Regions from separate parts of the Alteromonas sp. G4i35 genome, predicted to be linked through region 2. Evidence: predicted binding sites of a transcription regulator. Region 2 holds the regulator's gene; each other region holds the start of a gene.
The links. Region 2 encodes FNR, which switches genes on or off when oxygen is low (the NO sensors DNR and NnrR bind a similar motif). Its sites were predicted from a motif close to TTGATCTAGATCAA; they were not measured.
Positions count from the first base shown of each region.

Region 1: a site for FNR is predicted at 2,945-2,958, ahead of ACFI6L_RS09230 (PRC-barrel domain-containing protein). Genes of this name have one in related genera too.
Region 3: a site for FNR is predicted at 2,520-2,533, ahead of ACFI6L_RS12020 (high-potential iron-sulfur protein). Genes of this name have one in related genera too.

Region 1 covers NZ_JBHNZD010000012.1:29,152-34,054, reverse strand. Annotated here, with positions in the region: gene ACFI6L_RS09250 (exopolysaccharide biosynthesis protein) at 1-139, shown strand, start outside; gene ACFI6L_RS09245 (LysR family transcriptional regulator) at 148-1,071, opposite strand; gene ACFI6L_RS09240 (rhodanese-like domain-containing protein) at 1,128-1,478, opposite strand; gene ACFI6L_RS09235 (ArsR/SmtB family transcription factor) at 1,663-1,974, shown strand; gene ACFI6L_RS09230 (PRC-barrel domain-containing protein) at 2,071-2,820, opposite strand; gene ACFI6L_RS09225 (MaoP family protein) at 3,013-3,369, opposite strand; gene ACFI6L_RS09220 (hypothetical protein) at 3,769-3,936, shown strand; gene ACFI6L_RS09215 (LysR family transcriptional regulator) at 4,063-4,893, shown strand.
Region 2 covers NZ_JBHNZD010000039.1:6,236-11,138, reverse strand. Annotated here, with positions in the region: gene ACFI6L_RS19090 (heavy metal translocating P-type ATPase) at 1-156, shown strand, start outside; gene ccoS (cbb3-type cytochrome oxidase assembly protein CcoS) at 158-388, shown strand; gene ACFI6L_RS19080 (sulfite exporter TauE/SafE family protein) at 375-1,034, shown strand; gene fnr (fumarate/nitrate reduction transcriptional regulator Fnr) at 1,080-1,817, shown strand; gene uspE (universal stress protein UspE) at 2,062-2,985, shown strand; gene ttcA (tRNA 2-thiocytidine(32) synthetase TtcA) at 3,134-4,087, shown strand; gene ACFI6L_RS19060 (patatin-like phospholipase family protein) at 4,088-4,903, shown strand, end outside.
Region 3 covers NZ_JBHNZD010000016.1:84,715-89,617, reverse strand. Annotated here, with positions in the region: gene ACFI6L_RS12030 (substrate-binding periplasmic protein) at 1-230, shown strand, start outside; gene ACFI6L_RS12025 (amidase) at 360-1,979, shown strand; gene ACFI6L_RS12020 (high-potential iron-sulfur protein) at 2,078-2,371, opposite strand; gene ACFI6L_RS12015 (flavin reductase family protein) at 2,594-3,223, opposite strand; gene ACFI6L_RS12010 (zinc ribbon domain-containing protein) at 3,216-3,407, opposite strand; gene ACFI6L_RS12005 (hypothetical protein) at 3,594-3,881, shown strand; gene ACFI6L_RS12000 (exonuclease domain-containing protein) at 3,999-4,903, shown strand, end outside.

The DNA of each region.
Region 1 (4,903 bases), on a different contig from region 2:
CCTTATTCCCGCTTTTGCTGTTTTTATTATGGCAATAGGCATGGCCACAGACGATGGTGCTGTGGCGTTAGTTGGTGTTTCATTATCGCTATTTGGCTTTATACTTGGATTTGAACGCCTTGCAGTCGCTCTAAGCTGATGGACAAACTACTCAGTACACGAATCGAGCATAAAATCTGACGATGGAAGGTTCATTGTTTGATATCGTAGCTCACCAATAAAAGCACGGGCAGCTGGCCCCAACGTATCGCCGTCTTCAAAAGACAGATAAAGGAGCGCCTTACGCAATGCTGCATTATTATCCAGGGGAAGGGGAACGAGTGTACCGTCTTCAAGCTCATCTTTAATTATTGCTATAGGCAGCCACGCAAAACCCAACCCCTGAGCAATAATATCTAATGACGTTCTAACGTGGCTTACGGTCCAGCGTTGCTCTGCACCTAACCAGCCCACATCAGCTTTACGTTCCGCGGATGAATCCCTTACCACAATTTGACGATGCGCTTTTAAGTCTTCCAGTGTGAGCGTTCTATCTAATTGGTGTAGTGGATGGTCGGCGTGAGCGACAGCTGCAAACTCAATTTCGCACAAGTCTTCGCTAAAACCATTTGGAAATACGAAAGGAGAGATGCCTAAATCAACTTTACCATTGCTCAAAAGTGAATTTGCGCCACTGAGCACAGTTTCTTCTATCTCGATACGAAGCAGCGGAAACTCAGCAGAAACTTTCGCTAGCACGTTATAAAGCAATTCAGACGGAAAAATAATATCCACCGCTATGCGTAAAGTTGTTTCTGTGCCAGATTGAAGGCTATTGGCAACGGCCTCGAGCTTGTGTGCTTCGCTCAGCAAAAAAGAGGCACGGCGATACATAAGTTCGCCTTGCGGCGAAAGCTGGACTTTACGTCCAATATTCTCAAACAACGACACACCAATGGCGTTTTCAAGCTTTTGAACCGCGTGGTGAACGCTCGATTGACTTTTGTGAACTTCAGCAGCAGCTTGATTAAAGCCGCCTGCATCGACGACGGCTTTGAACATTCGCCATTGTTCTAACGTAGATTTCAGCATACAGCGCCTTAAAACTCTTAATTAACGATACTTATAGCATACACGTGGTTAAGAAGTCATTTTCGGTTTGCTTGGTTTATCGTGGGTACAGGGCATGTCACAACCGAAACGTTCTCATAGCCCATTTTTATAAGTTGCTCTGCTGCTAGTTTTGCTCGAATGCCCGACGCACAGTGAATATAAAGTGGCGCTGAAGCATCTTTAAACTGTTCCAGTGCCTTCATTTCGAGCACGCCGCGTGGTATGTGAAGCGCAGAAGGTACGGGCTGATTGGCAACTTCGGCACTCTCCCGTACATCAATCAGTATACCGCTATTGTTTCGGCACTCACTGGCCGCTTGCTCCGCAGATACAGTGCGTAAGTTATCGTCTATGTTTTCTATTCGAGTCTTCATATCTATAAGCATACTTTTCCTTTTTGCCTAAACTTGGTTAAAATAAGTAAAATCTAATATATTGATGTCAGCGTAATAAAACAATGTAAAATACAGGGATTCGTCGCATAAATTGGCAGGTCGGCAAAATGTCTTATACTTTAGTATAGTAAATGGCTAAATTGGTGCCGAAATACTTTACAGATAGAGAGTGCTTATGTCCGAGGATATGGTAATAGGTTCAGATGATATAATGGAACACGCTGCGGAAGCCGAGATCTTCCTAAAGCAATTCGCGAATAAAACACGCCTTATGGTACTTTGTTCGTTGCTGAAAGAGGAAAAATCGGTAACCGAACTTCTCGAAGTTGTTAGCGTCTCGCAGCCAGTGATTTCTCAGCATCTTGCTTTATTGCGAGAATCAAAAATGGTGGCCACAAGAAGGGAAGGTCAAACTATTTACTACCGCTTAGCAGACGAGCGCGTCAAGCGTTTGATTGCTTTGATGTACGAATTTTTCTGCGAGTAATCTTCTTTTTGTATCCTAAGCTACAATGTCCGCCTTCAACAACGGACATTGTAAAGTTCCTAACTAAAAATCGCCAACAGTGACATTCTTCGGTTATTAATTTCCGTTTTTATTCAGTTGCTCGCAAAGCATAGGCACATAGCCTTCTTCAGATATTTTTTCACTTTCCACTTCAGGTCTATCAACCAATTCGTCGTGACTTAAATTGACTACTACGCTGTGCGCCGCCCAGTCGATACTTTCGATATCGCTAGGTAGAAGTGCGAGATGTTTGCCACCCGGAAGCCAGTTGTTGGTATCTACCACTAGCATGATTATCTTCCAGCTCTCGGTGTCAATGACGAAGTTACTGATGTGGCCCACGTTATCAGTGGTTGTAGCAACTTCATACCCACCAACTTCGCCCACTGCTCTTAGGTGGTTGGTGCTCTTTTTCGGGTTTTCAGTTTCAGACTCTTCAGCGCGCTGTAATTCGACCAGTTCATTTGGATGTGCGAACTCCCCCCAAGCTCCTGGTCCAATCCAATAGTATCCGTAACCAAAATATTTGAAGAGATTTTCTTCGTATTCACGTGACACAGGCTTATGTTCGTCAATAGAGGGGCTGTTTTTTAATGTATCAACTGTCATATTGATATGAACAGACTCACTATCTTCATCTAACTGTTTGACAGATATAGGTGATATCACCACTTTACGGCTAAGCGGTAGCCAAGTATTGGTATCTGCGACCAAGTAGCGAACAGTGAAGGTTTCGTCATCGAAAAGGATATCGCGGATGCCGCCCACTTTGTCATCAAGGGCATGTATAGAAAAGTGAGTAAGCTGTTTTGAACTAATGATCATCGTTGCGCCTCCTTTGCATTGGCTCGTTTTTCAGAATGAAATGCATGATTCACTGCACATCACTCTGTATTACTACTAAGTGTAGACAGTCCTTAATGTTTCTTCATTTTGTTCTTGTCTGAAGTTGATTGAGATCATTTGTTCAATAACAAAAAAGCTCGCCGGAGCGAGCTTTTTAGTAATGCTGTAGCATTATGCTACATCGAATTCTTCATCAGAGTAGTCTTCATCATAGTCTGATTGGTTACTCGCACTGCTGTGAAGGGTGTAGAAGTGCTTTTTGCCCCTTGCTAATCTGACGTATTTCGCCCAGGCTTTTTCTAGGTTATTGCTAGCTTCAACTTTACCTGTAACGAATTCGACGAAATGTCTCTCATCATCACTTTCAGGCGACAACTCGCCACTTTCAAGTCCTAGCAGTGTTTTGCCGTAGTGGGTTAGAAGATCGGCTTCAGTAATACTGAAGTCACCTGATTTACGAAAACCGTATGGAAACTTCTGACGGTCAATATAAGGTTTTGCAGATTGTCGAATAGCTAAACTTTTCATGTTGTACCCAACGTAATGTTTTGTTCAGCGCACTTTTAAGATAATTAAAAACGAAGATAAAACAAAAGATTTTTCTCTTATCAATAAAAAATTTTTAACGGTATAAAATCTAACACTAAATTTTAGATTACGTTTGAAAAGTATACAGAAAGTGCGAGGGGATAACCTCAAGCGTGATATGTCTAAGCTTTTGAAATTAAGGTGAAATGTAAGTTTTTATTTATTGGCCCTGCAATGGGTGTCGCTATTACACGAGCGTAAATGAGTCGGACGTTAAAAGTCTATGAAAATCACTGATGGGAATAATCAAAAATTCTTGTCGCTACGATGATTAAAATTCGTTTTCTATTTTGTCGCTTAAGATAATAATTGAGGTGTGTTAACAACCCAGAGAAGTCAATGAGTAAAGACTATCGTTACCAGCGTGATGAATGGGACTCGGTAGAAGAGGAAGATTTTCACGCTAAAAAGCCAAATTCCAAACGTCAAAGTACTGTAAAGGAAAAGCAGAAGCGTGACCTGCAACGCCGTGACAAACAGCGTCGCCTGCACCAAGAAGAGTATTAATTCAGCGAGTTGGTGAAATTTTAATAAAGCGTACCGTTTATAGCGGTGCGCTTCTGTGCTTTTGTGTTTACTTGCCGTATTATCTGTGTCAATTTAGACCCACTTTGATTCGGTTGTACAATAAGCATGGATATACGCTTTCTCACCACCTTTATAGAGGTGGCAAAAACTCGTCACTTTGGTAAAGCGGCTGAAAACCTTTACCTTACTCAATCTGCAGTCAGTGCGCGCATAAAGCTACTTGAAGAGTATTTTCATACCACGCTTTTTATTAGGCAACGCAACAGTATACAGCTCACTCAATCTGGTGAGAAACTTCTGCCTTACGCTAGGCAATTATGCGCAACGCTAAACGAAGCAAAACAAGAGCTCCAAATTCAATCCTCTGAATATGTTGTTTGCGGCGCAACACAGCTGGCGAGCGAGCTGTTATTGCCTCAGATGCTCAGTCACCTACACAACTCGTTTCCCGATTGGTCAGTAAAGGCTGAAGTTCTTACGTTAGATACCCTTTCGCGACAATTGCACGAAAGGGTGACAGACTTATCATTCTCCACTGAACCGTTGAAATCTGAAGAAGTAAACAGTGATGTATTGCTAGAGCAGGATTTGGCGCTATATAGAATTGGACAAGCGTCTGAGACTATTGATGCAGCAGATTTTGTGGCTATTGATTGGGGAACTAAGGCAAGAGACTGGTTGCTTACTGCTTACCCTCAACTTCGCGATGCAAAGTTAAGAACCAATTCGTTGAATCTTGCGCTCAACAATTTACAGAGCGAAGGTGGTATTGCCGTATTACCGACCAACGTTGAGAGTCAGTTACCCGGTAGTGTGATAGTGACCAGAATTGAAACGTTAGAAAACGTATCGTTTAAGGTGTATGTGCACAGCATGAAGCAAGTCAGACGAGTGGGTCTAGCAGAGATAATAGAAAGCGTGTCTAAAGCGTGTTAACCGCTGCCAA
Region 2 (4,903 bases):
AAAATAAGGCAAAATATTGGCTGGTCGGTAGGTTACAACGTTTTGATCTTACCTTTCGCCGTATCAGGCCTACTTTCACCGTGGATGGCTGTTGTTGGTATGTCGTTAAGCAGTATCATTGTGGTCACAAACTCAACGCGACTTTTGAGCAAATAGCATGAGTATTATTTACGTATTAATTCCAATCGCCATCATCATTGTTGCCGTCGCTATCGTGATATTCTTTTGGGCGGTGAAAACCAATCAATTTGAAGATTTGGATCGCCAAGGGTATAGCATACTGTTTGACGATGATCTTCCGCCAGAAGAAAAAAAGCTAGCTGAGCAACGCAAGCAACTTCAAGACAGTAAAGTAGACAAAAGCCAAGCGCCACATGGAAGGGATTAACTACTTCTCTGCCTTTCTTATCGGCTTAGCCGGTGGAGTTCACTGTGTGGGAATGTGCGGTGGAATTGTCGCTGCGCTAAGGATGGTATCCCCTAAAGGCGCTTCAGCACTACCCTATACCCTTGCCTATAACATGGGACGTATAGTGAGCTACACCATCGCCGGAGCAATAACCGGGGCACTTGGAAAAATTGCAGCAGATTATATACCTCTTGCCAACTATGCCCTTTCCCTACTTAGCGGAATCATGTTGCTTCTACTGGCGTGTTATTTGGGTAAGTGGTGGACTGGCTTAACAGTGCTGGAAAATGCGGGTAAAGGCCTATTTTCCAAAGTCCAGCCGCTTTCAAAACGCTTTTTGCCATTTAAGACCCCTTTAAGTGCGTTGCCTTATGGTTTTATTTGGGGTTGGCTTCCTTGCGGTTTGGTGTATTCCACACTTACCTGGTCTCTCGCGGCGGGTAACGCGCTAGAAGGCGCTGCTATTATGTTCTTCTTCGGTTTGGGTACATTACCCACCTTGCTCGCCGCAAGCGCTGGTAGCCAATATATTGTTCAAAGTTTTCAACATAACCATTTTAGACAAATTATTGCAGTAATAATGGCAATATATGCAGCTTATCTTATTCATGGCGCAATCGTTTAAAAATGGGTGTATTATTGTCGGGTATTCTTTTAGAGAGCGTGCATTATGAGCAAAGGAAGCCAATTTTCTATTCACTGTCAAAACTGTAGTTTCAGTCACCTGTGTTTACCGGTGGCGTTAAACAAAACAGAAATCGAGTCTCTTGACGATATTATTGAACGCAAGAAGCCGCTTCATAAAGGTGACACGCTGATTCAAACTGGTGATAAATTCCGTTCTCTATTTGCAGTGAGAACCGGTTCATTCAAATCATTTGTGACTAATACCGAAGGTGAAGAACAGATTACCGGCTTCCACTTTCCTGGTGATATTATCGGTTTCGATGCACTAAGAGAGAATAAACACCAAAGCTATACTTCTGCGTTAGAAACTGCCATGGTGTGTGAGCTTCCCTACGAGACCCTCGACGAAATGTCAGTGCAATTTCCAAAGCTACGCCACCAGATCATGAGCTTCATGAGCGCTGAAATAAAACAAGATCACGACATGATCATGCTTTTAAACAAGCGAACTGCAGAAGAGCGCTTACTGTATTTCATCTCACACCTGTCGCAACGCTTTGAAGAGCGTGGCTTTTCCCATAGAGAATTCCACTTAACCATGACGCGCAACGAAATTGGAAACTATTTAGGATTAACGATTGAAACGATTAGCCGTCTGTTAAGCCGTTTTCAAAAAGACAACATCATAAAGGTAGACGGCAAGCTTATTACTATTTTGGATTTCGATAGGCTAAACACCAAACTAGCGGCGCTTAACGGCCCTAGCGTTGTCTGCGGTTAGTCCTTTTTAAGTGTTAAATAAGGCGCGCACTAAGCGCGCTTTTTTGTAACCTGTGTTAGCCACCTATCTACCCTTTCAGCGCCACGCCGGTTGCTCCATATTCAATTAGGTACGTTCACTCATGGTCGCCTCGTAAAATTCTTGATCTAAAACAACTTACGTTTTTCCCAATGTCGTTTATAGTTAGTATTAGAAAGCTTCGATTTCGACAGCCGCTACTAAGTTTCGTAGTTAGGGGGACGTTATGATTGAGTGTAAACGAATTCTGGCCGTGGTAGATGCCGAGCGCGATAACCAACCTGCACTGAGCCGTGCTTATGAACTCGCTTCAAAAACAGGCGCTTCAGTTACCGCAATGATGGTGGTATACGACTTATCTTATGATATGACGACCATGCTTAGCCCGGATGAGCGCGAGTCAATGCGCGATGCAGTTACAAAGGAGCATGCAAAATGGCTTGCCACCCACTTAAGAGAACAAGGATTCACTGAAACTGATATCGTTGTAGAATGGAATAATCGTGCGTATGAGTCGATTATTTACTACACCCTAAACAATCAGATAGATTTAGTGGTAAAGGCAACCAAAAAGCACGACGATCTTGCTTCTGTTATTTTCACCCCCACCGACTGGCATTTAATGCGTAAATGCCCTCGGCCAGTATTGCTCGTTAAAGAGCACGACTGGCCAGAAGGAGGAGAGATTATTGCTGCAGTAAACGTAGGCAGTGAAGACGATGAGCACGCCGCACTTAACGATAAGCTCACCCTCATTGCTAACGACTACGCCTCTTTATTGAAAGGGAGCGTAAATTTGGTCAACAGTTACCCTTCTACACCACTTAATATCGCCATAGAAGTGCCTGAGTTCGACCCCGATACCTATCACGACGCGGTAAAAAATCATCATTTAAAAGAAATGCGTAGTCACGCGTTAAAGTACGGTATTCCTGAGAACAAATGCGTAGTAAGAGAAGGCCTTCCGGAAAAGGTCATCCCGCTAGTGGCAAAAACACTGGATGCAGAGCTGGTTGTTATTGGTACCGTTGGCCGTGTGGGCATTTCAGCGGCCCTAATTGGTAACACTGCAGAACACGTGATCGACGAACTCAATTGCGATGTGCTTGCTATTAAGCCAGATGGATTTGTGTCGCCGTTGTCGGTGTAATCTTTTCATCAGTACCGCATAGCCCGTGTTTTCCGTTACTTAGCGGCCAACACGGTATGTCACCAACAAATTTAACTTCACAAGCATGGTCTCGAAAAGCCGCTTTAATGTATAATGGTGGCTTTATCACAAACCAAGCTAGTTAATTATGAGTTTAGGCACAAACAGTGCTGACGCGTCGCCATTAAATGCTGCGCAAAGTAAGCAAAAGTACAACTTCAACAAACTTCAGAAACGACTTCGCCGCAATGTGGGTAAAGCCATTGGCGATTTCGGTATGATTGAAAACAACGACAAAGTAATGGTGTGTTTATCTGGCGGTAAAGACAGCTACACCATGCTAGATATTTTATTGTTTTTAAAGAAGATTGCGCCTATTCATTTTGATATCGTTGCGGTTAATCTTGACCAAAAGCAGCCTGGTTTCCCCGAACATATCTTGCCTGAATATCTAGAAAGCATTGGCGTTGACTACAAAATTGTAGAAGAAGACACCTACTCTATTGTTAAAGACAAAATTCCAGAGGGAAAGACAACATGCTCTCTCTGTTCTCGCTTGCGCCGTGGTATTTTGTACCGCACGGCAAAAGAGTTAGGTGCGACTAAAATTGCATTAGGTCATCACCGCGACGACATGCTAGAAACGTTTTTCCTCAATATGTTTCATGGTGGCAAGCTTAAGTCTATGCCGCCAAAGCTAGTCAGCGATAACGGTGAACACATCGTTATTCGTCCATTGGCGTACTGCACAGAAAAAGACATCGAGAAATATTCTCAGGCCGCTGAATTTCCGATTATTCCTTGTAACCTTTGTGGCTCACAAGAAAACCTACAGCGCCAAAACATAAAGGCTATGCTACAAGACTGGAACCGTCGCTTCCCAGGTCGTATAGAGTCGATGTTCCGTGCGCTTCAAAACGTAGCGCCTTCACACTTAATCGACAGCAACCTTTATGATTTTAAAGCTATAGCTACACAAGAAGGCCCGGTAGAAGACGGTGATATCGGGTTCGATGAACCTTCTTTCACTACAGAAAATAGTACGGACTTCAGTGATGAAGATAATACTATTGAAGTAATAAACATTATGGAACCTAAGTAAATGAAAATTGGACTTGCGCTAGGTGCCGGTGCCGCAAGGGGCTGGACTCACATTGGCATAATTGAAGCATTAGAAAAACTCGGCGTAAAAATTGACGTTGTAGCGGGATGCTCTATTGGTGCCTATGTTGGTGCTGCCTACGCAAGTGGCAAGCTGGAAGGATTGAAAGAGTGGGCCTGTTCCCTCAGCGACTGGCAGGTACTTGCTCTTATGGGCGTAGGACTTAGACGCGGCGGCATTGCAAGCGGACAGAAGGTTTTCGACAAACTAGCAAGCGAGTTTTGTGAATCGACTTATGAAGACATGCTTAAGCCATTTGCGGCTGTGGCTACCGACCTTTATACAGGCCGTGAAGTGGTGTTTAACTCTGGTCCTATTGGAGACACCATTCAAGCATCCTGCGCTATTCCCGCACTTTTTGCGCCCGTAGCACACGGTGATCGTTGGTTGGTAGACGGTGCCGTTGTAAACCCTGTACCGGTGAACTTATGTCGCCAATTAGGGGCCGATTTTGTAATCGCGGTTAACCTTAACGCCGATTTCCGACCACTTCGTCTTGAAAAGTTGAGACAAGATCATGAAGAAAACCAGCGCAAAACTGAGGACTTTTTTACAAAGAGTCAAAACGTACTACGCCAATGGTTCTCCCCTGACAACAAAGAAGAAAAAGCCCTAGAGAAAAAAGATGAAAAAGACAGCGTCTCGGCTGGCAATGTAAAGACTGAAGAAGGCATTGCTTCTGATGTGATTGAAAAAGTGGAAGAAGAGTTGACCGAAGTCCCCGCTAAAGTGAACAAGCGAAACCCGCCGGGAATT
Region 3 (4,903 bases), on a different contig from region 2:
TCAACTACTTCAAATCTGCAAACAGTGCTTATGCCGAAGACGCAACCGTCTTTCATGAGCTTTTTCCTATATCGCCTTACAGTGCTGCGATCCCCGACCCAGCGCTAAGAGCCAAGTTCAACGCCACCCTTCGGCTATTTATTGAAGATGGGCGGTATCAGTTACTGCTTGATGAATATAAGCTCGATAACCTCCTTCATAAGCTTCCCGTAGCGGAAACGGCAAAATAATTCTTAGACAGTGAACTATTTCTGATTCAACGTATAAGAAACTAACATTACGTTACCTTCTATTGCCGTCAAACGCTGCATAATAAGAAGGAGTAACAGGCGCTAGGATCATACGTTAAGGAAAGGTTTATGTTGAAACAGGGTTTTTTGCTGGCCGTAGTCGTGCTATGCACTGCATGCGTGTCTCAAGCAAATCATACAGATAAGATTGAGCAATGGTTAGATAAGCCTGCTCACGTTCAGGCGCAAGCGATTGCGAGTGGCGACACGACATCTGCTGAGCTCGTTAGCGGTTATCTTGCGCGAATCGAACGGCTAGATGAAAAGGTAAATAGCGTTTTAGCGTTGAACCCTAACGCGCTGACCGAAGCGAAGGCCATCGATAAACGACTAGCGAATGGCGAGACGCTTGGCCCTCTGGCAGGTATTCCCGTGCTGCTAAAAGATAATATAGAAAGTAAAGAGATGCCCACCACAGCCGGCTCAATGGCGCTTATTGCTAATGACACTGGTCGCGATGCGCCTATCGTAGAAAAACTGAAAGCGGCAGGGGCAATTATTTTGGGTAAAACCAATTTGTCTGAATGGGCAAACTTTCGCTCTGAATCCTCTATCAGCGGCTGGAGTGCAGTTGGCGGGCTTACCCGAAACCCGCATATGCTATCAAGAAGTGCTTGTGGCTCGTCATCGGGCTCGGGCGCTGCCATGTCACTTCGCCTCGCGTCACTTGCCGTGGGCACCGAAACCAATGGCTCTATTATTTGTCCGGCATCCATAAACGGGGTAGTCGGCTTTAAACCAACCGTGGGCTTGCTTTCCAGAACTCACATAGTACCTATTTCTTTCAGTCAGGACACCGCAGGACCAATGACGTCTAACGTTCAAGACGCCTGGCTAATGACGGCAATCATGGCGGGCCCTGATGCAAGCGATAACGCTACACTAGACGCTGAGTCTCACCGCCCTCCTATGCCAACATCTTCAATGCTGGCTACAGATTTAAAAGGCAAGCGTATTGGTGTGGTTAGGTACCGCCAAGGCGATAACCCTCATGTACTGGCTGTTTATGAAAAGGCGTTGAACCAGCTTAAAGCATCGGGCGCGACGCTGGTGGACATCAGTGACTTCTCTCAGCCAGATTCATTTTGGGCCGACTCTTATAATGTTCTGCTGAGCGAGTTCCATCATAGTATTAACGAATACTTGTCGGGGTCTCCAGCAGAGCTTCCTGCAAGGAACTTGTCTGAGCTGATCGATTTCAATAACAAAACAGAGCGCGAGTTAGCGTTATTCAATCAAGACATTTTCGAAAAATCGCTCGCGTCGGCAGCCATTGACAGCGAAAAGTATCAAAGTTCACTGCGCCTTATTCAAGACACGGCGGGTAAAAATGGTATTGATACGTTGTTAGCAAAGCACAATGTTGATGTTCTAGTTGCGCCTTCAAACAGCCCTTCTTTTTTAATAGACGGCGTATATGGTGACCATTCGCCTGTCGGTTTTATCGGTATCGGGTATTTGGCCGCAATTGCAGGATATCCGCATCTCACAGTGCCCGCTGGACAGGTGAAAGATCTTCCTGTGGGAATTAGCTTTATTGGTGGAAAGTGGCAAGACGAAAGCGTGTTAAAAATAGGTAGAGTCTTTGAAGCAAAACACGGCTTCTTCATTAAGCCTGGCCTTCTGCCTACACGTTTTGACAACCCAGCGCTAAAAGGTATCGAAGACGGAATTGACGTAGTTCGCTAGCGGGAAATGAGGGTACATAATCGTATTTCGCCTCAACAGAAACGAAAAAAGCCCTTGGTTTAACTCAAGGGCTTTTGAACGTCTTTTCTTTCGATTGGTTAGCCAGGCTTTTTCACCCAAGCGCTACACCAGCCATCAGCGTTAACAAGCTTATTAGGGAAAATGTTACAAGGGCGGTGTTGTTCGCCATCGGCGCCCTGCACGTACATGCAGTTTGCGCATTTTGCACCTTCAACAGTTGACGACGGTGTGTAGTTCAGTGCTTTTGCAGTAGGGTCATCAGCGCTCAATTGTTCTTGAGCCTGAGCACGTAACGCTACACCACCTAATGTAAGACCGATAACTGTCGAGCCAGAAAGCTTTAAAAAGTCACGGCGATTTACAGATTTCATAACATTCTCCTTAAGAGATAGAAACGATAATGATTCTTTTTTATTCAGTGCCTTAAACGCAAAAACCTGCCCAAAGAGGCAGGTTTTGTTTCATGTTTAAATACTATCTCTTTTTGAAAAAAGATCGAACGAAATGTCGCATTTTCGCTTGATCCAGATTAAATAAACTTCAGAGTTACAACCTTAAGTATTGAATGTAAGACCGCTGGACAGTTTATTAGTTCACTTCACGGTTAACTTTACATCGGGCTTTGCATACGCAAATTGCGCAATTCGTTGTGTGCTGTGGTAGCTGTCTAGGCCTGAGATACAGGCCGTTTGCGCTTGCTCTATATCTGCATAGCCGTCTGAATCTATTATTTGCTCAGGAACGTAGAGCTCCTGGATTTCGCCAATAACCATTTCGGTTTCATTAAGCAAAGTAAAATGCTGTGCTACTTTTAAGCCCATTTTAATTTCACTTTCTTTGACATACGGCGCACTGAAGGACTCACTGATCTGCGCGGTTAACCCAACGGCTTCAAATTCACTTTCATCTGGCGCATAGCGGGCTGATGTTTGGTGGGCTTTGTCGACCCAGTCAACAGACACGTGATTTAGCGTATAAAAGCCCTGCTGTTTTATATTGCTTAACGTATCTCGCGTGACGGTATGTGGACGCATGATCATGCCAATGAGAGGCGGGTTTGCACCGACATGAACAATAGAGCTCACTATAGCCAAATTGTTTGTAACGCCGTTTGTTGTACCCACCAAAGTCGCCGATTTAAAACCAGACAAACTATTAATTAGGTTTGCGCGGTAGCGCTGTGCAAGGGCGTCTATATCACCGCGGGTAAACTGCTTAGTCATTCTCTCTTTCTGCCTCTATCTGAATGTCATCACCGTGCTGATAAGCAGTAAGCTCAATGGGCTGACAACACACTTGGCAGTCGAGCACCTGTACTTGGCCAACATCGTTAATTTCATCTATTTCAACATCATTTGGGGCCATACAGTAAGGACAGGAAAAGCCCATGGAACGAGTTAAACTCATATTTAAATGCCTTTGTAATCACTAATGCTATTTGTTACGTAATGCAAAGACGAGTGGATTTTCTTTTAGACACGCCCCTTGTATCTGATTTTAAGAGAAAAGGACAAGACTGCCATTTGACGCTTATGAGTAATCAGAAAACTGGGTGCACAAATAATAGATGTGATAGACGAAAAAGGTGACCTTGTGGCAAATAAAGTTGGTCAATGCCCGTGCTGTAATAGAGAAACTCGCCTTACTTACCATCATCTTATTCCGCGAAAAATGCACAGGCGTACCTATTTTAAAAAGCACTTTAGCAAAGCGGAGCTTCAGGACGGCATTTACATTTGCAGACAATGTCACAGCGGTATACATCGATTTTATGATGAGATGACGTTGGCCAAACACTACTTCAATTTGCAGCGTTTATTGGCAGATGCGCAGCTTTCTTCGTTCTTTCATTGGGTGTCTAAACAGCGCGTACGCGTGTAAAAGTACACGCTGTGCACTATTAGCAGCAGATGTGATACCCAATCGCGGAGGATTTAATTTGATTCGCGTGGCTGTATAAATATACACTATTGATGTTTTCATAGCCAAAGATACCTCATGCGAAAAGATTTACCGCCACGTTATTACCTTACACACTTTCACGAGTTCCTTGGGTTCTTTGAGGGTGCTAGCAGGGCGCTTCTAAGTGACGAAGCCACTGACTTTGTTAGGCGTTTTAAAGCGTTGGACGATGACAAACAGTGTATTGTTGTGCGCGCTGCAAATCGCAAGTACGCAGTGATTGACAGGACGCAGTTCAATTATAGCGAAATCGCTGTGCCACAAGAGCAAATAGATTGGCTTACCGACAACGGCTGGTTTGGTGACCTTACCCACGCTTCGCTTAATGACATCGCAGGTGTCTTGACCAAAGATGCTCTGCTTGAGCTACTTGCTGAATACGGCAGTATTCAGGGGCTCGCATCTCTCACCAAGCCTAAACTCGTGACGTTGCTTAATGAACATATCGAAGCTAGAGGCTGGCCAGAGCGCTTTTCGCTAGATAACTACTTAGTGTGCTTGTTCGACGATGCACTTCGCTATTTGCTGTTTATCTATTTTGGTAACACCAAAAGCCGCCTAAATCAGTTTTCTATGCGCGATTTAGGCGTAATGAGAACCCGTTCTGATTCCGTAACGGATACGGCGCGTTTTGAAACTAAAAGCGACGCCCAAGCGTCATGGTTTTACGCCAACCATTACAGCCAGTTAGCTTTTTATAACGATGATATGTTGCTTGCCATTGCCGAAGGTGAACTGCCCATTACAGAAGGTGTGTCGGCCTGTTTTTATCGCGACCAGTTTCTCTATGCATTAGGCCTAAAAGTACTGATGTTTGATAGAACGAAAGGGCTAGAAGTATTGAAAGCGGCGCAAAGCGATAAGGCAAAAGAAAAGTGGTTAAGAGAGAGCTACAAGGACGGAAATGAAAATAGTGTTAAACAGACCCTTGAAGAGATAAT